2 regions of the Alteromonas sp. AO-Serp genome follow, and region 1 is predicted to be linked to the other one. Evidence: predicted binding sites of a transcription regulator. Region 1 holds the regulator's gene; the other holds the start of a gene.
The links. Region 1 encodes ArgR, which controls arginine synthesis, uptake and breakdown. Its sites were predicted from a motif close to ANTGAATANNTATTCANT; they were not measured.
Positions count from the first base shown of each region.

Region 2: the regulator ArgR is predicted to act here: its motif matches at 1,605-1,622, upstream of QVA83_RS11290 (N-acetylmuramoyl-L-alanine amidase).

Region 1 is NZ_JAFLMX010000224.1:5,148-17,106, forward strand. Features, by position in the region: gene QVA83_RS15275 (tetratricopeptide repeat protein) at 1-287, shown strand, start outside; gene QVA83_RS15280 (isopenicillin N synthase family dioxygenase) at 381-1,220, opposite strand; gene QVA83_RS15285 (NupC/NupG family nucleoside CNT transporter) at 1,390-2,601, opposite strand; gene udk (uridine kinase) at 2,614-3,237, opposite strand; gene QVA83_RS15295 (hypothetical protein) at 3,446-4,399, opposite strand; gene QVA83_RS15300 (PhnD/SsuA/transferrin family substrate-binding protein) at 4,399-5,292, opposite strand; gene QVA83_RS15305 (TonB-dependent receptor) at 5,677-8,886, shown strand; gene QVA83_RS15310 (type 1 glutamine amidotransferase domain-containing protein) at 9,075-9,758, shown strand; gene argR (transcriptional regulator ArgR) at 9,843-10,307, opposite strand; gene mdh (malate dehydrogenase) at 10,545-11,483, shown strand; gene ppc (phosphoenolpyruvate carboxylase) at 11,631-11,959, opposite strand, start outside.
Region 2 is NZ_JAFLMX010000153.1:342-12,300, reverse strand. Features, by position in the region: partial or broken gene arcB (aerobic respiration two-component sensor histidine kinase ArcB) at 1-325, opposite strand, end outside; gene QVA83_RS11290 (N-acetylmuramoyl-L-alanine amidase) at 425-1,360, opposite strand; partial or broken gene gltB (glutamate synthase large subunit) at 2,023-5,214, shown strand; partial or broken gene gltB (glutamate synthase large subunit) at 5,217-8,408, opposite strand; gene QVA83_RS11275 (N-acetylmuramoyl-L-alanine amidase) at 9,071-10,006, shown strand; partial or broken gene arcB (aerobic respiration two-component sensor histidine kinase ArcB) at 10,106-11,959, shown strand, end outside.

The DNA of each region.
Region 1 (11,959 bases):
AAATGGTGGATACTAAACGCCAAAGCAATCCCTTTTACCACTATATATTGGGTGAACAAGCTTTCGATAATGAAGAGTACGAGGCAGCGATATCATATTATCTAAAGGGACTAAAACTTGATAATACCCGTCATGAAATTCTGTTTGGATTAGCGAAAACGTATTTTGAAAGTGGAGACATAACCAACGCTGAGCAATACTTGTCTCGCGCTATCAAGCATGCAAACAACAGGCAAGACAAGTCTCGTTATCAGTCCAAATTATCAGCTTTAGCGAATAATCAATGAAGTGGGTGTTGAGAAGGTAGGCGGTATAATTCAGGCAAAAAAAAGCCGCAGACTAGCTGCGGCAAAAGAATAACACTACAAAAGGAACTTAATTTATATAACGCCCAGCTCACGAAGGCGCTCTTGCAGGTATGACCCTGCGGTATGACGTTCTGAAAGAACAACATCTGGTCTGGGGTGTAAGAACAGTGGCAATGAAATACGAGATTTCGTCATGTCAGCACCATCTGGGTTTACAACCCTATGCGTAGTTGATGGGAAGTATCCGCCAGATGCTTCTTGAAGCATATCGCCAATATTCACAATCAAGTTCCCGAAATCACACGGAACTTCAATCCAACTACCGTCTTTAGCTTGTACTTGCAATCCAGGCTCGTTGGCTGCAGGCAAGATAGTAATCAAATTAATATCTTCGTGAGCAGCTGCGCGAATTGCGTCTACTTCTTCATCACCTTTTAGTGGTGGGTAGTGCAGTATACGTAGCAAGGTTTGATCAGAATCTTTGATCATGTCACCCAGCGGTTGACTGTACTTATCGCTCACCTCTGAAGGAGAATGTTTTTCTATCCAACCCAATAGCTCTTTCGCTAGTGTGTTTGCTTCCCCATAGTACTGGGAAATCTGCGGGTGTAGCGCTTCTGGACACTGACCCCACGGATAGAAGTGGTAATACTCTTTAATGTCTTTTTTCGTAAAGCCTTTGGCTACCTCAGATACGCTCTGAGGGAAAAATCCGTCTTGTTTACCCTTGTTGTACAGGTAATCGTTCTTCTCTTCACTGTCGAAGAAGCCCTGCCAATTGTCGTAAATACCTTGAACTAATGACTGTTGGATAGGGTGATTTTTTAAAACACCGAACCCTGTCTCGCGAAGTGACTTCACGAATTCTTCTTGTGCGTTTTCCGCTTGGTAATCAACAGCAACTAATTGCATAACTTTATCCCGTATATTTTGACTGCGGCATTATAAAGGTAGACGGGCTACAGAAAAAAGTCGCAGAAATTGACATAAATCAACCCCGCGAGGAATTTGCGCGTAATTTACAGAAACCTGACCAGTTAGTCTAGTAAAATCTTGACCAACTGGTCCAAATTAATGAAATTTAACCAAGAGAGAGGTAAAAGCCCGCTAGCGCGGCACTCATTAAGTTAGATAACGTTGCAGCAATAACAGCTTTTAACCCCAGTCTCGCAATTTCTTTTCTGCGTGTTGGTGCCATGGCACCAATTCCACCCATCAAAATAGCGATAGAAGAGAAGTTTGCAAAACCACAAAGTGCAAAGGTGATAATGGCCTGAGATGCTTCAGATAGCTGTGATTGGTTCTCTAGGAAGTTTAGGTAGGCAACAAATTCGTTAACTACCATTTTCTGACCAATAAAGCTGCCTGCAAGTTGCGCTTCCTCCCATGGTACGCCGATTGCCCATGCAAGAGGTTGAAGCACATAACCCAGGATCCCTTCAAACGTCACGTTTTCATAGCCAAATAATCCTGCTGTCCAGCCAATAAGGCCGTTAAACATGGCAATAAGTGCTATGAAAGCGAGTAGCATTGCACCTACGTTTAACGCAAGTTGCATGCCTGATGCAGCGCCACTGGCGGCTGCATCAAATACATTGGCGTAGCCGGTATCTTCCGCATCTACGTCATGTAAATCTTCATTTGGCTTACTGGTTTCTGGCAACATGATTTTTGCCATAAGTAAGCCACCTGGCGCAGCCATAAAGCTAGCTGCTAGCAAATACTTAAGATCTACCCCCATGCCAGCGTAGCCCGCCATTACTGAACCAGCAATTGACGCCAAACCACCCACCATAATGGCAAATAGCTCAGAGCTCGTCATGTGTGGAATAAAAGGGCGAACCACAAGAGGCGCTTCTGTTTGGCCCACAAAAATGTTGGCAGCAGAAGACATGGATTCAGGTCGGCTAGTTCCCAGCGCTTTCTGTAAAAAGCCACCGATAACCTTGATGATCAAACCCATTACTTTGAGGTGATAAAGAACGGCAATAAGCGCCGAGAAAAACACGATAACTGGAAGCACGTTAAAGGCAAAAATAAACGCGATCGACTTGTCACCAATAGGACCGAACAAGAAATTAATGCCTTCTTGGCTATAAGCAATGATGTTGGCGACAAAACGCGTTGCGCTCAACAATACTTCTTTACCAGGTTCAGAATACAGGACAAACGCGCCAACGGATGCTTGAATAGCAAATGCGCCACCAACGGTGCGCCAATTTATATTGCGTTTCGCCGATGATAACGCGAAGGCAATACCCAGAAGGACTGCAATGCCCAGTAAACTCACCATAGTAATGTTCCCTTAAAGAAGCGCTTGCTGAATGTGTGATTTGATCACATCTAATGCAATTTGGTTTTTGCCACCTTGCGTCACTACTACGTCGGCAGTGAAGCGGCTAGGTTCGATAAATTGATGATACATAGGCTTAACAGTTTCTTCGTACTGTTTTGCCACAGATTCAATACTACGACCGCGTTCTTTTAGGTCGCGCATCATTCTGCGCATCAAACAAATATCAAGAGGAGTATCAATGAAGATCTTCACGTCGTACAAAGGAAGTAGATCAGTACGAGCAAGTAGCATGATACCTTCAAGAATAATGACTGGCGCAGGATTTAGACGCTCAGTTTCAGGCAAACGCGTATGCGTTTTATAGCAGTAATGTGGATAGTCAATAGGCTGACCATCGCGCAATGCTTGCAAGTGTGCTTTCAAAAGCTCATGTTCAAAGGCATTCGGGTGATCATAGTTGTTCTTCTCACGTTGCTCCATGGGAAGATGATCTTGCGCACGGTAGTAGTGATCTTCGCGCAGCACTTGAACAGGGCGGCCTTGAGCACTGAAGCCGTTAAACAAATTTTTTGTAAAAAGAGACTTCCCAGAGCCAGAAGCTCCAGAAATGGCAATAATAAGTGGCGATTGCATAGTACTATAAAGCTGATTTTGTTGGTGCAAAGATACGCGTTTAGGCCTCGCGAATCAATGTTATATTCACAAGTTCTCGGTTTTTGGATCGGTCTTTGCTAGAACTTTATCGTATTTTCAAGGTATTGCAGGGTGTTTAGTCAGCATGCAAAAAATACCAAAAAGTTCTCCAAGTGGTCAGTTTTTAACTGAACAAGTCAAAATATCGCTAGTTACCAATTATCTCTATATCGTCGTCCTTAATACTCGGTAATGCATACGAATGCTGCTTTGAGCGAGAGCCCTCACCTTGCGCTCTGGGTGGGTAGTAGGTCTCTTTTTCATCAACATAACCAGAAAATACATCGTCAAGTGCTGCGCGTATTTCGCTGAGGGTTTTATCTAAATTTGCATTGAAATCTGGGCGTTTTCGCTTGGTATGGCCCAATTCGATTAATCGACCAAAACTCTTGTTGGCCAGAGCCAGTAGTTCAGTCGGAACGTCTTTATGTGGCTGTAGAGGCTGATCGGGGTGCTCTATACAATATTTTACTAGAGCCGTGTAAAAGCACAGTGGTTTATTCTGCAACGTGATGGCTTTGTCATCGATTCCGTTAGAAATCGTTTTATCTTTTAAGTTGATTACGAGTTTTGGGGAAGGAGGGATAACTTCTTCTAAGGTTGCGCGTTTCCTTTTGGTTTTACTCGAAACAGCAAAAAATGGTGTAACGAGTAATGATGCGATAAGCGCAGTCCAACTAAAAGCAAAAGTACTGGTGACGGCTTTACTTCGCATCTCTACCTTAATGACTTGTTCAGCGTTGACGAAATTTGCCGTAAAAGACAAAGGGTAACCCGTAAAGTCTTCATTGCTCGTCACAATATCTTGGATTCCTCTGACTAGAACGGGGTAGTTTTCGTCCTTAAGCGTGCCGTTTAGTTTTCCAAGATAACGGTAAATGGCGAACTGATTTACAGGCGTGTTAAGGGTGTTGTTTCCAACGTCTAAAAACGCGCTGTCTAGGCTTACCCTTCGCTCTACCTTATCAAGTGCACGGTGAAGAGAAGTATGGTGTGAAAAGTATTGTGCAGTCAAAGCGATGCATTGGAAACATGCTAACAAGACAAGACCATTAAAGATGATAAAGGCTTTGGGCTTAAAATATATTCTCTTACTACCCATTAGTTACACCCTTCCTCTAATGTAATAGTTTTGTAATAAGGTCTAGGATGAGACATTGCAACTTCATGAATTACCGACTGTATAGCGCAAAATAAGTCTGTGTTTTGCGTCTGCATTTTCAAATACCATTGCATTCCACTTACACTTTCCTGCAGCGGCGTTGCATAGTTTCTTGAGAAGTTGTCTTTGTCTTCTTCTGCCCAATATGAGGAGATAATATCAATATCACCCGCGAGCAAAGCTCGTCGCAGTTCTTGGTGAGAACTGAAGTAAACAATATCTAAATTGGAGTCACTGAGTCCGAGGTTCTGCAAAACAGTTTTGGGAACAATATGACCAGAACGGCTGCTCGGATAATCGAGCAATCCTATCTTTTTACCTAGCAAGTACTCTTTAGATAGTAGAGGTCGTTCTCTTAGCGCGATAAAAAAAGCTGAGTAGTCAGGATGCGATGCTACTTTGGTTAATCCATAAATTTGGTCAGCCCCGAACGCATCTACGACATTACTTTTCACCAGCGCTAAATCAACAACGCCATGATTAATGTATCGAAAGGTATCGTAATCACTTTGGCCTATTGTAACTTTAACTTCACCGTATTGGCGCTTAATCGTTTTATCATTGCATAGGCGCTCGCTTGCCATTTCAGCAATTCTACCGTCAGTAACATACACAGAAAAGACGTCGCTATTGCCCTGTAAATCAGTTTTGCAGGTCAAATATTGACCGGTTTGTGGGGCGATGTCACTATACTCATCGGAATTTTGAAAATAGTTTATCGAACCGCACACAAGTGCAGCTAAGATAAAAATTATCCACTTTCCGGTAGCAACAATTCTGAAATTCGTCAAAAAAACGACCAAATGAATTAACGATTTATATAGTGATTTCATCAGTTAAGGTTATTTATTGCAATAGGTAAATTTATTTTATTGTGTTAACTCATTGAAAAGTTATGTATTTTTATGAGTAAACCTGATTTTTATTAAACGCTGTTTATTAGTAGCATATCTGCCAAGAATAGAATCAGCTATTCGTCGCAGATTGACAATAATAATAACAAGTAAATTAACCTGACCATATGGTCAAGTATTATTTTGCAAACTCAATAGCCTCGGGCGATTGCTGTTAAATAAAAATATAAAATTGTAATAAATTTGACACGAACCTTTACGACAATTTGTCGGGTTCAGTGAAAGTCATAGGTTTTATGTAGTACTTTTTGCACTACACTAGGCCGAGTAAAAAAGAATTTTAAACAAAAGGGAAACACACACATGAACTTCAAAGCAAAGCTAAGTCGCGTAGCGATCGCTGTTGCTGTTGCTGCAGGTTTGGCTGGTACAGCCACGGCACAGACAACAACGTCGTCTATTCGAGGCAATGTTGTCACTGAAGCTGGCTCAGACCTTTCTGGCGCGACAGTCACAATTAAACACGAACCTACAGGTACTTCCTCGGTCGCGACCACAAATGAAAACGGCACTTTTTCTTCGCGCGGTCTTCGCGTGGGTGGCCCTTATACTATCACTATTTCAGGTGATGGTTTCGTTCCTGCGAAAGTAGAAAACGTTTATCTTTCTCTAGACCAAGCGTTGGATCTTCCAATTCAACTTGAGTCGTCTCGTAGCACTGAAGTTATTACTGTAACTGGTAGTACTGCAGGCACTGGGTATACTAATGAAGCTCTTAGCACAAGTCTAGGTCTTCAAGCGCTTCAGCAAGTAGTATCGATTGACCGTGATATTACAGATGCGGCTCAACTTGACCCTTTTGCATCAGTAAACGTTCAAAGCGGTGGTTCAAAAGAGCTTAGCATTGCGGGTGCGAATAATAAGTTCAATTCTTTGACAGTGGATGGTGTAGCATTAAACGACCGTTTCGGCCTTAACGCTAACGGTTACCCTACTCAGCGCTCTCCAATTTCTTATGATGCAATTGAATCTTTGTCAATCCAGACCGCGCCGTTTGACGTTGAGTATAACGGGTTTACCGGTGGTACAATCAACGCTGTAACCAAATCAGGCACGAACGAATTCCACGGCTCAGTTGGTTACTATTACACTGACGATTCATTCGCTGGCGATAACAATGGTGATGAAGAATTCAATCTTGATTTCGAAGAAGAAACGTTTGTTGCCACTTTAGGTGGTCCGTTAATAAAAGATAAGCTCTTTTTCTTTGTAGCTTACGATAAATTTGAATCTGTAGCACCGCTTAATCGTGGGCCTGCTGGGTCAGGCGCCGTTAATGAAGTTCCAAATATCACGCTAGATGATGTTGCCCAAGTTTCTCAAATCGTTTCTGACGTTTGGGGCTTTGACATAGGCAACTTCCAGAAAGACGATGTACAAGACGAGAAAGTTCTTGCAAATATCGATTGGAATATCAACGATGATCACCGCGCTAAGTTTACTTATATGCTTACCGACGGTAACTCAATCAATGAGCAAAATGGTAACAACTTCCTAGCGCAAGACGAAGTACTTGGCGCATCTTCTGCGTGGTATGACCGCTCAGAAAAGGTTGAAAGTTTCATTGCACACGTCTTCTCTGACTGGACTTCAGACTTCTCTACACAGTTCAAAGTAGCAAAAACAACGCAAGCTACAGGCCAAGAGTCGCTAAATGGTTCTGAGTTCCCTAACTTTGCCGTTTTCCTACGTGAAGTCGATGGCGATGAAAATTACTTGACGATTGGTCCAGACCGCTTCCGTCACGGTAACTCTCTTGATCAGGACTTCTTCCAAGTTAAACTAGTTGGTATTTACACAACTGGCGACCACATCATGAAGTTTGGTTATGAGCGTGAAGAAGTTGACGTAAATAACCTATTTGCACAAAACTCTGAAGGTTCATACCTATTTAACAGCCTAGAAGACCTTGCAAATGCTGAAGCTTCTGCGCTGCTTTACAATAATGCTATTACAAACGATGAGAACGACCTTCGTGCGATCTGGGGTTACAACTACAACTCACTTTACTTCCAAGATTCTTGGGAAGCGACAGCTGAGTTAACTATTGACGCTGGTATCCGTTATGACTGGTATGAAGCTGAAGGCTCTATCCGCGAGAACCAAAACTTTGTAGACCGCTACGGCTATTCAAACACCAATGATGTTGATGGGCTGGATGTAATTCTTCCTCGTGTGTCATTCCAGTGGTATGCGTCTGATTATACAACTGTACGTGGTGGTATTGGTCGCTTCTCTGGTGGGGCGCCAAGCGTTTGGGTATCAAACAGCTACTCAAATGACGGCGTAATTTCTGACAATTATCAAGACTTTGGTTCTGGTCAGACATACCAAGTTCCTACTACACCAGATGCTGCTACAGGCCAGTACATTCCACAGAACATTCTTGACCAGCTTGCTAACATTGACCCAGATGGCGATGTGAACGCGCTGGCAGATGACTTTGATATACCTACAACTTGGAAAGTAAGCTTAGGTGTTGCGCACGAGCCAGAGATGGAAGAACTAGAAGGTTGGTTGTTCTCTGCTGATGTGCTTTACAACAAGCTTGAAAATGCTACTTACTGGTATGATCAACGCTGCGAAAACCCAGTTAGTACAGCGCCTGATGGTCGTGGTGTTTATGACTGTAGCGAAGGTCCAGAAGCTATCGTAACAAGCTCAATTGATGAAGGTGATTCAATATTATACGCCTTGTCTGCTTCAAAAGCTTGGGATACCTCTTATGGCTCATTCGACTTCTTTACAAGTTATACTTATGCTGACGTAGAAGATATCGGCTATGGTACATCTTCAACTGCGACATCTAACTACTCCGACTTTGCTGCTTATGATCGTCAACAACCACAAGCTGGCACGTCTAACTTCCAGACCGAGCACCTTTGGAAAATGCGCTTCAATTGGAAGAAAGAGTTAATTGACGGCTATGAAACGACTGTTTCAATCTTTGCCGAGCGTCGCTCTGGCCAGCCTTATAGCTACACATTCGATGAAAACAACGCATGTGTGCTAGATGTTGGTGGTGGTCGTTGTGCGCGTGAAAGCCGTAACGATGATGCAGGACACCTGCTTTACGTTCCAGATGGCATCAATGATCCATTGTTTGCAGCAACTTCATTTGGTGGTGACCTAGCAGCTCAGCAAGAGTTCATCGACTATATTAATAGTTCAGAGCTAGCTCAGTACAAGGGTGGAATTGCTGAACGTAATGGCGACAACTCTCGCTGGTCAACAATCATTGATGTGCGTATTCAACAAGAACTACCAGCGCTTTACCCTGAGCATAAGTTGACGGTTTTCTTTGATATAGAAAACTTCGGTAACCTACTGAATGACGATTGGGGCCGCATCGAGCGTACTCGCTATGAATATGAGCGTGCTGTAGTTTCTGCAAATATCGTAGATGGTCAATATGAATATTTTGACTTGAACAGTGATTCACGTATTAAAAACCTAGAAGTGCTTGACCAATCAGTATGGCAAGTTCAGTTCGGTATTAAATACGACTTCTAATTACTTAGTTTAAAAAAGTTGTAGTGTTAGGTGCCACTCTCCTTAACAGGAAGTGGCACTTTTTTATGTCTGCGATTTATCTCACACACCTGTTACTTACCGCGCATAGCCTTTGCTTATGATCTAAGTCCCTCCACTACACGAATTAACTGACGAGAAAATTTTTTAAATGCTCGCAAGGAGGGCTTATGACAAAACGTATGCTAATGGTAATGACGTCTCATGAAATAATGGGTGATACGGGTAAGAAAACAGGCATGTGGTTAGAAGAGTTCGCAGCGCCATATTACGCATTTAAAGATCAAGACTATACGATTACCCTTGCGTCGCCAATGGGAGGCCAAGTACCTATCGACCCAAATAGCCTTGCAGATGATGCGATGACAGACGACGCAATAAGATATACAAAAGATGAACTGGCGCGAAGTGCAATGGCGTCGACCATACCGCTTGAAGATGTGCGTGCTGAAGAATTTGACGCCGTATTTTACCCGGGCGGTCACGGCCCTTTGTGGGACCTTTCTGACAACGCGCACTCGATTAAGTTAATCGAAGACACAATTGCAGCGAATAAGCCTGTTGGTGCAGTGTGCCACGCTCCAATCGTGCTTAAGGACGTTAAAACTCCAGATGGCAAGTACTTAGTTGATGGTAAACAGGTAACTGGATTTTCAAACAGCGAAGAAGCGGCAATGGAACTCACTGACGTAGTGCCTTACTTAGTTGAAGATGAGCTAGTCAAAAAGGGTGGAAAATATGAAAGTGCCGACGATTTCGCCGTAAAAGTGTGTACTGATGGCTTGTTGGTAACGGGACAGAATCCACCATCGTCACGCCCCGCAGCAGATGCGCTAATTAAGCTTTTATCTTAGGAAAGCTTCAGTTAATTACCGAGTCAGAAACCGCATCTTGTATGCGGTTTCTTATTTTTTGATTGTCAGCTTTTGGAGCCATGGCTAAACGTTTTCAAATAAATCTTCAACGCGTTGTCTTAATTCTTCAATTCTTGTCACGTCAGCAGGGGCAATAAAAATCGTGTCATCACCCGCAATCGTCCCTAATACGCCATCTTTTTTACTCAATGAATCAAGTAGACGAGCAATAAGCTGTGCAGCACCAGGGCTGGTTCTAATGATTACCATTACGTTGTTGTGAACGATATCCAGTACTAGCTGTTTAAGAGGGCTTTTAGCCGTAGGCATACCTAGCTCTGGAGGCAAGCAATACACCATGTCACCTCGGGCATTTCGCGTGCGTACCGCGCCGAATTTGCTTAGCATTCTAGAGATTTTAGACTGGCTGATATTGTCGAAGCCTTGTGCTTTTAATGCATCAACAATTTCACCCTGTGAACCGTAACTTTCTGCTTTAAGAATTTCTTTAAAAGCTTTGATGAGTAGCTCTTGTTTTGCGTTTGCCATTAGCGCTCTTTTCTTTTTTGAGGGTTATCGTTAGGAATTATATTTAGTATGCGTATATTGTGCCGTACAGGTAGACTTTGCGCAATTTCTTTGCATAATCATTCATGATAATGAATATCGAGATAAAATCGCCATAAATAACGTTAATAAGACGATCCGGTGATTGAGTTTTCCCCCGCGTTGCATTAGTGTGACGTTCCGTTTAAATACGTGAAGTAATCCCATAGGAGAAATGGTATGAAAGTAGCCGTGTTAGGTGCTGCCGGTGGTATTGGTCAGGCGCTGTCTTTGTTGTTGAAAACACAATTGCCAGCAGGTTCAGATTTAGCGCTTTACGACGTAGCGCCAGTTGTTCCTGGTGTTGCCGTTGATTTGAGCCACATCCCCACTGCGGTAAAAGTAACCGGTCACGGTAAAGATGACCTAGCTGATGCACTAACTGGAGCAGACGTTGTTCTAATTCCAGCGGGTATGCCTCGTAAGCCAGGTATGGATCGCTCTGATCTATTCAACATCAACGCCGGCATTGTTAAAAACCTAATCGAAGGTGTAGCTGATAACTGCCCGAACGCGTGTGTTGGTATCATCACTAACCCAGTTAACACTACTGTTGCTATTGCAGCTGAAACGCTTAAAGCAAAAGGCGTTTACGACAAGAATAAGCTTTTCGGTGTAACGACACTAGACGTTATCCGTGCTGAAACGTTTGTTGCTGAACTTAAAGGTGTAGACGTATCTTCTGTGCACGTACCGGTAATCGGTGGTCACTCTGGTACAACTATCCTTCCTCTACTTTCACAAGTTGAAGGCGTAGAGTTCACAGACGAAGAAGTTGCTAGCCTAACTACTCGTATCCAAAACGCGGGTACTGAAGTTGTTGAAGCTAAAGCGGGCGGCGGTTCTGCAACCCTATCAATGGGTCAAGCAGCGGCACGCTTCTGTCTATCTCTAGTTGCAGCAATGCAAGGTGAGAACGTTGTTGAGTACACTTATGTACAAACTGACGACAGCGACGACGCAGCATTCTTTGCACATCCAGTTCGCCTAGGCGCAAACGGTGTTGAAGAAATCTTGCCATACGGCGAGCTAAGCGCATTTGAAGAAAAAGCGAAAAACGACATGCTTGAAGGCCTACGTGGCGACATCAAGCTAGGCGTAGACTTCGTAAACGGCTAGTAACGCCTGAAGCGGATGTACTAGCATCTGCTAGAAAAGGCTGGATACGTTCTTACGTACCCAGCCTTTTTTGCATTTAAGACATTACAAAAAAAGCCTGCTCAATGAGCAGGCTTTTCATTATAACGTTACGCGTTCACTTAGGCTCTAGCCTGTATTACGCATACCAATTGCAATACCCGCGATGGTAACCATCATGGCACGCTCTAGGCTAGTGTTTTGTGCATCGTCACCGGCTTTACGAATACGATCCAGAAGCTCAATTTGCAGGTAGTGAAGGGGCTGAAGATATCCTGCACGGATCTCCATAGACTCTTTACCCTGCGGGTCGTTCTTCATGATGTCGCCGTCACCGGTTATAGCCAACAGCGACGAGATGCTTTCTTTAAGCTCGCTACGCAATGCTTCTCCAAAGTGTTTAAGCTCTTTGGGTACCAAGCGCTCATCATAAGCTTCGCTGATTCGCGGATCGGCTT
Region 2 (11,959 bases), on a different contig from region 1:
GGTTAAGAAAGACATCTTCTTCACGCAAACTTTCCAACTGGCTTACCACTTCCTTTAAGTTGGTACGTGAGTTTTCTAATTGCTTGATTAACTCACTAAAGAAATAAAGAACCCAAGGCGCAGATAACATGGTCAGTACTACAGCACTGATGAAGTCATCGGGCTGAACCTGGCTTCCCATGCTCACGCGAATTACGTATGAGCCCCCTAGCGTAAACACAAGCGAAAGAACAACAAACAATATGCTGAGCTTTAGAGTGCCAAAACGCTGAACAAATTGGGCAAAGCGAATTGCCCAAGAATCGTTTGGTGAATCTGAATGCATGTACGTCTAATTTAAGCTTATTTTGCGGTTATCCTATCAGGCTTTCCTCTTTTCGGGAATGCGGTTTGTCAAAGCATAACTCTGTGGCCCTGCTCAGAATTAGGATTTGAAAGGCGACTTTTCAGTAATTTCATTAATGTATTTGGTATTCACCCATCCCACCTTCGTGTAAGACACTTTCGCCCACTCCCCTCGCTTTTCCAGTATTTTTAGCACTTCGCCCTTATTCAAACCGTTCTCGACAGTTGGGTACGAAACATCTGGCCCTTTTCTCACATTCAGCGAATTGGCACTTACATTGGCCACCCGCTTTACAGGGCTAGCGAGATCCCGCTGAATTTGATCATGCGCCTCTCGCTGTGAATTCGAATCACTTGACTCAGTTGCCCACGTTTCACTATCACTTTGCAAAACAGCGGCTTTGAGTCTTTGAAGGGGAAAAGCGGGGCCAGGATCGACCTTTCGTGACGGCGCTATTTCTTCGTGCCCGACGATAGTAGAGATGTTGTAGTGGCTACACAACGCTTTACACAGCGATAGCGTCCTAACAATTTGTACGTCGGTGTACTTGTGCCAATAGCCCATAGACTGTTGGTTAATGTGCTGGGCAGCTAATACTTCATTCTCGCCAAAAATTTCGCCAAACCAACTTTCAAAGGTGCCGTCTCCTCTAGCCTTAAGCTGGCCGGCATTGTCTAATTCAATGCCGATAGAGTACTGATTCAAGCCACTACGCCCCTCGTAATAACTTTCTCCTGCGTGCCACGCTATTTTATTAGTCGGAAGCATTTGAACAATGTCACCATTGCGTCCAACGGCAAAGTGAGCTGACACACCGCTATCGGCATTGGTCAAGACATTCACCGAAGATGAAAGGCTACTACCGGCGGTAAAATGAATAACAATAGTATCGGGAGAGCCAGATTGAAAACGCCCAGATGTGTTAGGAGAAAGCCTGAAGGTGATATTGTCGCCAGTTAGAATATGATCATCTATACTAAATAAAGGCAGTGGTGAAGCATGTAGTGTATTCATACAATAATCCTTATTGTCTTAACAGCACGCCACCACAGTGAATTTTTATTCTTCGCCTTCCACATAAGCGTACACTCAATTCACACACAGGGCTCTCTATCAACATCCTTCAGCGCACCACGAGCCTTACCTGTGGTTAATTTTCAACCAATATAGCAAACTACTTATATTAGTGGAACCATAGCTTTACAAATTAATAAAAATACACCGCAAACCGCTATTGACAACATAAAACATCAATTTCAAAGCATATTTATTCATTAATAAAACGCAAATGAGAAGTAATATCATTTATAAGGGGTGAGTTATTCACTTTGCAATACTGATAACATTTTTGTTACAAACATAAATGACGACACGTAAGAAACTGATTAATATATATTTAATTATATTTATACTAATTCACTATAAAGCTTATACTTTTAGCGTTTGATTTTAGTTTTTAATGTGGGTATTTTGTACGGCCCGCATCGCAATAATGCATAAAAATGCGGAAACGACTGGAATCCTCTAATAATAAAATAACGACAAGAAAGGCGCACGCCGCGAGCAATACCGCTCGCAGGCATAAAAGACGTCTAATAATGTTGTGATACGCAAACCTAGGCGCATCTACACGCAACGCATACCTTGCCCAGTCAAAAGGTTGAAGGAGTTAAGAGATGAGTTTATATAATCCCAATGATTCCCGGGACAACTGTGGGTTTGGCTTAATCGCTCACACTCATGGGGAAGCCAGTCATGAATTGGTAACTACTGCAATACACGGTCTTGACCGTATGCAGCATCGTGGCGGTATCGCCGCCGACGGGAAAACCGGTGACGGCTGTGGTTTATTACTACAGAAACCGGATGCGTTCTTCCATGCAATCGCCGAAGAAAATGGCTGGAAACTCAGCAAAAAATACGGCGTGGGCATGATTTTCTTAAGTCAGGACCCGGTACTTGCGCAAGCCGCGCGTGAAGTACTTAATGAAGAACTAGAAAAAGAAACACTTTCAGTAGTGGGTTGGCGCGAAGTGCCTGTCGACCACTCAGTACTGGGTGAATTAGCGCTAACGGGTGTTCCACAAATTGAACAGGTATTTGTGAACGCGCCAGCAGGTTGGAGAAAACGCGACCTTGAGCGTCGTTTGTATATGATCCGCCGCCGCGCTGAAAAACGTCTTGAGAAAGATCCCGATTTTTACGTAGCTTGTTTGTCGGGCTTGGTAACGATCTACAAAGGCTTGGTAATGCCAAAAGATTTACCCGCCTTTTATCACGATCTTGCCGATGAGCGTATGCAAAGCGCAATTTGCGTTTTTCACCAACGCTTTTCAACAAATACACTACCACGCTGGCCGCTTGCTCAGCCTTTCCGCTTCCTTGCGCACAACGGTGAGATTAACACCATTAAAGGAAACCGCGACTGGGCCATGGCACGTGCTGCTAAATTCGCAACGCCACTTATTCCAGATCTTAAAGATGCAGCACCTTTTGTTAATACTGAAGGTTCAGACTCATCATCGCTGGATAACATGCTGGAGCTATTCTTAGCCGGCGGTATGGATTTATTCCGTGCTATGCGGTTACTTGTTCCACCCGCCTATCAAAACAACAAGACCATGGACGATGATCTTCGTGCATTTTACGAGTTTAACTCTATGCACATGGAACCATGGGACGGCCCAGCGGGTATCGTTTTAACTAACGGTCGCCACGTTGCCTGTAACCTTGATAGAAATGGTCTACGTCCTGCTCGTTACGTTATTACTAAGAACGGTTTCATTACCCTAGCCTCAGAAGTAGGTATCTGGGATTACGAGCAAGCTGACGTAATTGAAAAAGGCCGTGTAGGCCCAGGTGAAATGCTTGCTGTAGACACATACACAGGCAAAATCTGGCGCTCTACTGAAATTGATGAAGACTTAAAAGCACGTCACCCTTATAAAGAGTGGCTAGATAAGCATATTCGTCGACTTACACCAATTGAAAAGCTTGATGCGTCATTAATTGGTAAACGCGTGTTTGACGACGATGCCATGGCGGTGTACCACAAGCTACACGCCTACAGCTATGAAGAAATTCAACAAGTTGTAAAAGTACTCGCGAAAGACGGTCAAGAAGCCGTTGGTTCAATGGGTGATGACACGCCAATGGCGGTTATGTCCTCGCGTCAACGTACGGTTTACGACTATTTCCGTCAGCAATTCGCACAGGTTACTAACCCGCCTATCGACCCGCTACGTGAAAACCACGTTATGTCGTTGGCAACCTGTATTGGCCGCGAGCAAAACGTATTTAGCGAAACCTCAGGTTACGCTGACCGCGTATTGTTTGACTCGCCAGTGCTAATGTATACCGACCTTAAGCAACTGCGCGAATTTAACCCAGACAACTACTACTCAGAAGTCGTGGAGCTTCAGTATGCGCCGCAAGAAGGTTTGAAGAAAGCCATCGAGCGCGTGTGTAACGAAGTCGAGATGCTGGTTAAAAACAAGCGTGCTGCGTTCGTTATTCTGTCTGACAGAAACATTAAACAAAATCGCTTGGTTATCCCTGCAGCAATGGCAGTTGGTGCGGTACAACGTCGCTTAGTTGAAAAGTCATTGCGCTGCGATGCTAACGTTGTTGTTGAGACAGCAAGTGCCCGCGATCCACACCATTTCGCGGTGTTGATTGGCTTAGGTGCCACTGCGGTTTACCCATTCCTAGCATATGAAACTATTGAGCAGCTTTGTGAAAAAGGCGAGCTAGATATTTCTCCTATGCAGGCCACGTTGAACTACCGTAAGGGTATCAACAAAGGCTTGTACAAAATCATGTCGAAAATGGGTATTAGCACTGTTGCTAGCTACCGTAGCTCTAAACTGTTTGAAGCAGTGGGTATTAACAACGAAGTGATGAAGTTATGCTTTAAAGGTGTGACCTCACGCATTCAAGGTGCGGGCTTCGATGATTTCCAGCAAGATCTTATCAACCTAAACCGTATTGCTTGGCTTAAGCGTAAGTCTGTCGATCACGGCGGCTTGCTTAAATACGTGCACGGTGGCGAATATCACGCCTATAACCCAGACGTAGTCAGTACGCTTCAAAAGGCTGTGGTGTCTGGTAACTACGACGACTACCAGCAATATGCAAAGCTTGTTAACGAGCGTGCGCCTGCGCACATTCGCGACTTGCTAGCTATAAACCCTGATTGCGACCCTATTGATATTAGTGAAGTAGAAGCACCGGAAAACTTATTCCCACGCTTTGATACTGCGGCAATGTCAATTGGTGCACTAAGCCCTGAAGCGCATGAAGCGCTAGCGATTGCCATGAACCGCCTGGGCGGTCAGTCTAACTCTGGGGAAGGTGGCGAACACCCTTCTCGCTTTGGAACTGAAAAGAACTCTAAAATTAAGCAGGTGGCTTCAGGTCGCTTTGGTGTAACGCCTCACTATTTGGTTAACGCAAACGTTATTCAAATTAAAGTGGCGCAGGGTGCAAAACCGGGTGAAGGCGGTCAGCTTCCTGGCGATAAGGTAAATAAATACATCGCACAGCTACGTTTCTCTGTGCCGGGTGTAACCCTTATTTCACCACCACCACACCACGATATTTACTCAATTGAAGATTTGGCACAGCTAATTTTCGATTTGAAACAGGTTAATCCAACGGCACTTATATCCGTTAAGCTAGTATCTGAGCCGGGTGTTGGCACCATTGCAACAGGTGTAGCGAAAGCCTATGCCGACCTTATCACCGTTTCAGGTTACGACGGCGGTACAGGTGCAAGCCCGCTAACATCAGTTAAATATGCGGGTAGTCCGTTCGAGCTTGGCTTATCTGAAACTCAGCAAGCACTTATTGAAAACGGCTTACGTCATATATGACGTAAGCCGTTTTCAATAAGTGCTTGCTGAGTTTCAGATAAGCCAAGCTCGAACGGACTACCCGCATATTTAACTGATGTTAGCGGGCTTGCACCTGTACCGCCGTCGTAACCTGAAACGGTGATAAGGTCGGCATAGGCTTTCGCTACACCTGTTGCAATGGTGCCAACACCCGGCTCAGATACTAGCTTAACGGATATAAGTGCCGTTGGATTAACCTGTTTCAAATCGAAAATTAGCTGTGCCAAATCTTCAATTGAGTAAATATCGTGGTGTGGTGGTGGTGAAATAAGGGTTACACCCGGCACAGAGAAACGTAGCTGTGCGATGTATTTATTTACCTTATCGCCAGGAAGCTGACCGCCTTCACCCGGTTTTGCACCCTGCGCCACTTTAATTTGAATAACGTTTGCGTTAACCAAATAGTGAGGCGTTACACCAAAGCGACCTGAAGCCACCTGCTTAATTTTAGAGTTCTTTTCAGTTCCAAAGCGAGAAGGGTGTTCGCCACCTTCCCCAGAGTTAGACTGACCGCCCAGGCGGTTCATGGCAATCGCTAGCGCTTCATGCGCTTCAGGGCTTAGTGCACCAATTGACATTGCCGCAGTATCAAAGCGTGGGAATAAGTTTTCCGGTGCTTCTACTTCACTAATATCAATAGGGTCGCAATCAGGGTTTATAGCTAGCAAGTCGCGAATGTGCGCAGGCGCACGCTCGTTAACAAGCTTTGCATATTGCTGGTAGTCGTCGTAGTTACCAGACACCACAGCCTTTTGAAGCGTACTGACTACGTCTGGGTTATAGGCGTGATATTCGCCACCGTGCACGTATTTAAGCAAGCCGCCGTGATCGACAGACTTACGCTTAAGCCAAGCAATACGGTTTAGGTTGATAAGATCTTGCTGGAAATCATCGAAGCCCGCACCTTGAATGCGTGAGGTCACACCTTTAAAGCATAACTTCATCACTTCGTTGTTAATACCCACTGCTTCAAACAGTTTAGAGCTACGGTAGCTAGCAACAGTGCTAATACCCATTTTCGACATGATTTTGTACAAGCCTTTGTTGATACCCTTACGGTAGTTCAACGTGGCCTGCATAGGAGAAATATCTAGCTCGCCTTTTTCACAAAGCTGCTCAATAGTTTCATATGCTAGGAATGGGTAAACCGCAGTGGCACCTAAGCCAATCAACACCGCGAAATGGTGTGGATCGCGGGCACTTGCTGTCTCAACAACAACGTTAGCATCGCAGCGCAATGACTTTTCAACTAAGCGACGTTGTACCGCACCAACTGCCATTGCTGCAGGGATAACCAAGCGATTTTGTTTAATGTTTCTGTCAGACAGAATAACGAACGCAGCACGCTTGTTTTTAACCAGCATCTCGACTTCGTTACACACGCGCTCGATGGCTTTCTTCAAACCTTCTTGCGGCGCATACTGAAGCTCCACGACTTCTGAGTAGTAGTTGTCTGGGTTAAATTCGCGCAGTTGCTTAAGGTCGGTATACATTAGCACTGGCGAGTCAAACAATACGCGGTCAGCGTAACCTGAGGTTTCGCTAAATACGTTTTGCTCGCGGCCAATACAGGTTGCCAACGACATAACGTGGTTTTCACGTAGCGGGTCGATAGGCGGGTTAGTAACCTGTGCGAATTGCTGACGGAAATAGTCGTAAACCGTACGTTGACGCGAGGACATAACCGCCATTGGCGTGTCATCACCCATTGAACCAACGGCTTCTTGACCGTCTTTCGCGAGTACTTTTACAACTTGTTGAATTTCTTCATAGCTGTAGGCGTGTAGCTTGTGGTACACCGCCATGGCATCGTCGTCAAACACGCGTTTACCAATTAATGACGCATCAAGCTTTTCAATTGGTGTAAGTCGACGAATATGCTTATCTAGCCACTCTTTATAAGGGTGACGTGCTTTTAAGTCTTCATCAATTTCAGTAGAGCGCCAGATTTTGCCTGTGTATGTGTCTACAGCAAGCATTTCACCTGGGCCTACACGGCCTTTTTCAATTACGTCAGCTTGCTCGTAATCCCAGATACCTACTTCTGAGGCTAGGGTAATGAAACCGTTCTTAGTAATAACGTAACGAGCAGGACGTAGACCATTTCTATCAAGGTTACAGGCAACGTGGCGACCGTTAGTTAAAACGATACCCGCTGGGCCGTCCCATGGTTCCATGTGCATAGAGTTAAACTCGTAAAATGCACGAAGATCATCGTCCATGGTCTTGTTGTTTTGATAGGCGGGTGGAACAAGTAACCGCATAGCACGGAATAAATCCATACCGCCGGCTAAGAATAGCTCCAGCATGTTATCCAGCGATGATGAGTCTGAACCTTCAGTATTAACAAAAGGTGCTGCATCTTTAAGATCTGGAATAAGTGGCGTTGCGAATTTAGCAGCACGTGCCATGGCCCAGTCGCGGTTTCCTTTAATGGTGTTAATCTCACCGTTGTGCGCAAGGAAGCGGAAAGGCTGAGCAAGCGGCCAGCGTGGTAGTGTATTTGTTGAAAAGCGTTGGTGAAAAACGCAAATTGCGCTTTGCATACGCTCATCGGCAAGATCGTGATAAAAGGCGGGTAAATCTTTTGGCATTACCAAGCCTTTGTAGATCGTTACCAAGCCCGACAAACAAGCTACGTAAAAATCGGGATCTTTCTCAAGACGTTTTTCAGCGCGGCGGCGGATCATATACAAACGACGCTCAAGGTCGCGTTTTCTCCAACCTGCTGGCGCGTTCACAAATACCTGTTCAATTTGTGGAACACCCGTTAGCGCTAATTCACCCAGTACTGAGTGGTCGACAGGCACTTCGCGCCAACCCACTACTGAAAGTGTTTCTTTTTCTAGTTCTTCATTAAGTACTTCACGCGCGGCTTGCGCAAGTACCGGGTCCTGACTTAAGAAAATCATGCCCACGCCGTATTTTTTGCTGAGTTTCCAGCCATTTTCTTCGGCGATTGCATGGAAGAACGCATCCGGTTTCTGTAGTAATAAACCACAGCCGTCACCGGTTTTCCCGTCGGCGGCGATACCGCCACGATGCTGCATACGGTCAAGACCGTGTATTGCAGTAGTTACCAATTCATGACTGGCTTCCCCATGAGTGTGAGCGATTAAGCCAAACCCACAGTTGTCCCGGGAATCATTGGGATTATATAAACTCATCTCTTAACTCCTTCAACCTTTTGACTGGGCAAGGTATGCGTTGCGTGTAGATGCGCCTAGGTTTGCGTATCACAACATTATTAGACGTCTTTTATGCCTGCGAGCGGTATTGCTCGCGGCGTGCGCCTTTCTTGTCGTTATTTTATTATTAGAGGATTCCAGTCGTTTCCGCATTTTTATGCATTATTGCGATGCGGGCCGTACAAAATACCCACATTAAAAACTAAAATCAAACGCTAAAAGTATAAGCTTTATAGTGAATTAGTATAAATATAATTAAATATATATTAATCAGTTTCTTACGTGTCGTCATTTATGTTTGTAACAAAAATGTTATCAGTATTGCAAAGTGAATAACTCACCCCTTATAAATGATATTACTTCTCATTTGCGTTTTATTAATGAATAAATATGCTTTGAAATTGATGTTTTATGTTGTCAATAGCGGTTTGCGGTGTATTTTTATTAATTTGTAAAGCTATGGTTCCACTAATATAAGTAGTTTGCTATATTGGTTGAAAATTAACCACAGGTAAGGCTCGTGGTGCGCTGAAGGATGTTGATAGAGAGCCCTGTGTGTGAATTGAGTGTACGCTTATGTGGAAGGCGAAGAATAAAAATTCACTGTGGTGGCGTGCTGTTAAGACAATAAGGATTATTGTATGAATACACTACATGCTTCACCACTGCCTTTATTTAGTATAGATGATCATATTCTAACTGGCGACAATATCACCTTCAGGCTTTCTCCTAACACATCTGGGCGTTTTCAATCTGGCTCTCCCGATACTATTGTTATTCATTTTACCGCCGGTAGTAGCCTTTCATCTTCGGTGAATGTCTTGACCAATGCCGATAGCGGTGTGTCAGCTCACTTTGCCGTTGGACGCAATGGTGACATTGTTCAAATGCTTCCGACTAATAAAATAGCGTGGCACGCAGGAGAAAGTTATTACGAGGGGCGTAGTGGCTTGAATCAGTACTCTATCGGCATTGAATTAGACAATGCCGGCCAGCTTAAGGCTAGAGGAGACGGCACCTTTGAAAGTTGGTTTGGCGAAATTTTTGGCGAGAATGAAGTATTAGCTGCCCAGCACATTAACCAACAGTCTATGGGCTATTGGCACAAGTACACCGACGTACAAATTGTTAGGACGCTATCGCTGTGTAAAGCGTTGTGTAGCCACTACAACATCTCTACTATCGTCGGGCACGAAGAAATAGCGCCGTCACGAAAGGTCGATCCTGGCCCCGCTTTTCCCCTTCAAAGACTCAAAGCCGCTGTTTTGCAAAGTGATAGTGAAACGTGGGCAACTGAGTCAAGTGATTCGAATTCACAGCGAGAGGCGCATGATCAAATTCAGCGGGATCTCGCTAGCCCTGTAAAGCGGGTGGCCAATGTAAGTGCCAATTCGCTGAATGTGAGAAAAGGGCCAGATGTTTCGTACCCAACTGTCGAGAACGGTTTGAATAAGGGCGAAGTGCTAAAAATACTGGAAAAGCGAGGGGAGTGGGCGAAAGTGTCTTACACGAAGGTGGGATGGGTGAATACCAAATACATTAATGAAATTACTGAAAAGTCGCCTTTCAAATCCTAATTCTGAGCAGGGCCACAGAGTTATGCTTTGACAAACCGCATTCCCGAAAAGAGGAAAGCCTGATAGGATAACCGCAAAATAAGCTTAAATTAGACGTACATGCATTCAGATTCACCAAACGATTCTTGGGCAATTCGCTTTGCCCAATTTGTTCAGCGTTTTGGCACTCTAAAGCTCAGCATATTGTTTGTTGTTCTTTCGCTTGTGTTTACGCTAGGGGGCTCATACGTAATTCGCGTGAGCATGGGAAGCCAGGTTCAGCCCGATGACTTCATCAGTGCTGTAGTACTGACCATGTTATCTGCGCCTTGGGTTCTTTATTTCTTTAGTGAGTTAATCAAGCAATTAGAAAACTCACGTACCAACTTAAAGGAAGTGGTAAGCCAGTTGGAAAGTTTGCGTGAAGAAGATGTCTTTCTTAACCGCGAACTTCAAAGCAACATCAGACAGCTTAATCACGAGATAGAGCAGCGCAAGCAAGCACAAGAAGAGCGTGAGGCGCTGTTTAAAGACTTAGAAAAAGAAATTCAGGATAAATCAGAACAAGAAGCACAAGCACGCCGCTTATCAACCTTGTTACGTTCAATCATCGATGCCTCACCAGACTTAATATATTACCGAAATGAAGAAGGCAGGTTTGCTGGTTGTAACCGTATAGCGGAGCTTATGACGGGCAAAACCGAGCAAGAGCTGCTTGGCTTAACGCCAAAAGACGTATATGAGGAAGAGCTTGCCCGCCAAATTGTAGCGAGTGATCACGAAGTTCTAGAAACCAACGCCAGTATCACAGAAGAGCTGTGGCTTCGCTTTGCTGATGGACGTCGTCGTTACTTCGAAATGAAGCGTGTACCTTTCTTCGATAAAGACGGTAATCGCCTCGGCTTGTTGTCGTTCGGTCGAGACATGACTGAGCGTAAGCAGGCTGAAAATGCTGCTGCAAAAGCAAGTACCGACAAAACTCGCTTTATCGCAACCATAAGTCATGAGCTACGCACACCGCTAAATGGTATTGTGGGCTTAAGCCGTATGCTGCGTGATACCGAGTTGAGTGAAGAACAATTTAACTGGGTAAGTACGATATACGCCAGCGCTATAACATTAGGTAATATTTTTAACGATATTATCGACCTTGATAAGTTAGACAGAGATAAGCTTGAGCTGAGTCTAAAAACCATATCGTTGAAAGACTTTACCGAAGAACTTAGCAGCATTATTCGTCTACTTGCAGCCGACAAACAGCTAGAGCTTAAAACGACAATTAACGAGCCGCTTCCCCGTCTTGTTGAAATAGATGGTACGCGCCTTCGTCAGATATTATGGAACATCCTGTTTAACGCAGTGAAGTTCACACAAAAAGGTCACGTAAGTCTAACGGTTTCATCGACGAAACCTGATGGTGATAAGGCGTATGTAACATTTGTGATTGAAGACACGGGCGTAGGTATTCCTGAAAGCGAAATTGATAAGATTTTTGCCATGTACTATCAGGTTGATCACCCTGACCACCAATCGGCCACAGGTACCGGTATTGGATTGGCAATTTGTAAGCAAATGGTCGACTTGATGAAAGGTGAAATTCACGTTTCAAGTAAAGTGGGTAAAGGCACCCGTTTTGAAATTGTGTTGCCTGTTCAGATTTCTAATAGCCCGATGAAAGTCGCGCAGCTTCAAGTGACAGGGCTCAATATCTTGTTAGTAGAAGATATTGAATTGAACGTAATGGTCGCTAAAGCCTTGCTCGAGAAGCTTGGCCAGAAAGTCGATGTAGCAATGACCGGTCAAGAAGCCATAGACAAAGTCAGGGAAAACCAATACGACCTTATCTTGCTTGATATTCAATTGCCTGACATGACAGGATTCGATGTGGCAAGTACGATTATTGAAGAAGATCTGGTTATGCAAACGCCTATCGTGGCGCTAACGGCAAACGTCATTAAAAAGCGTGATGAATAC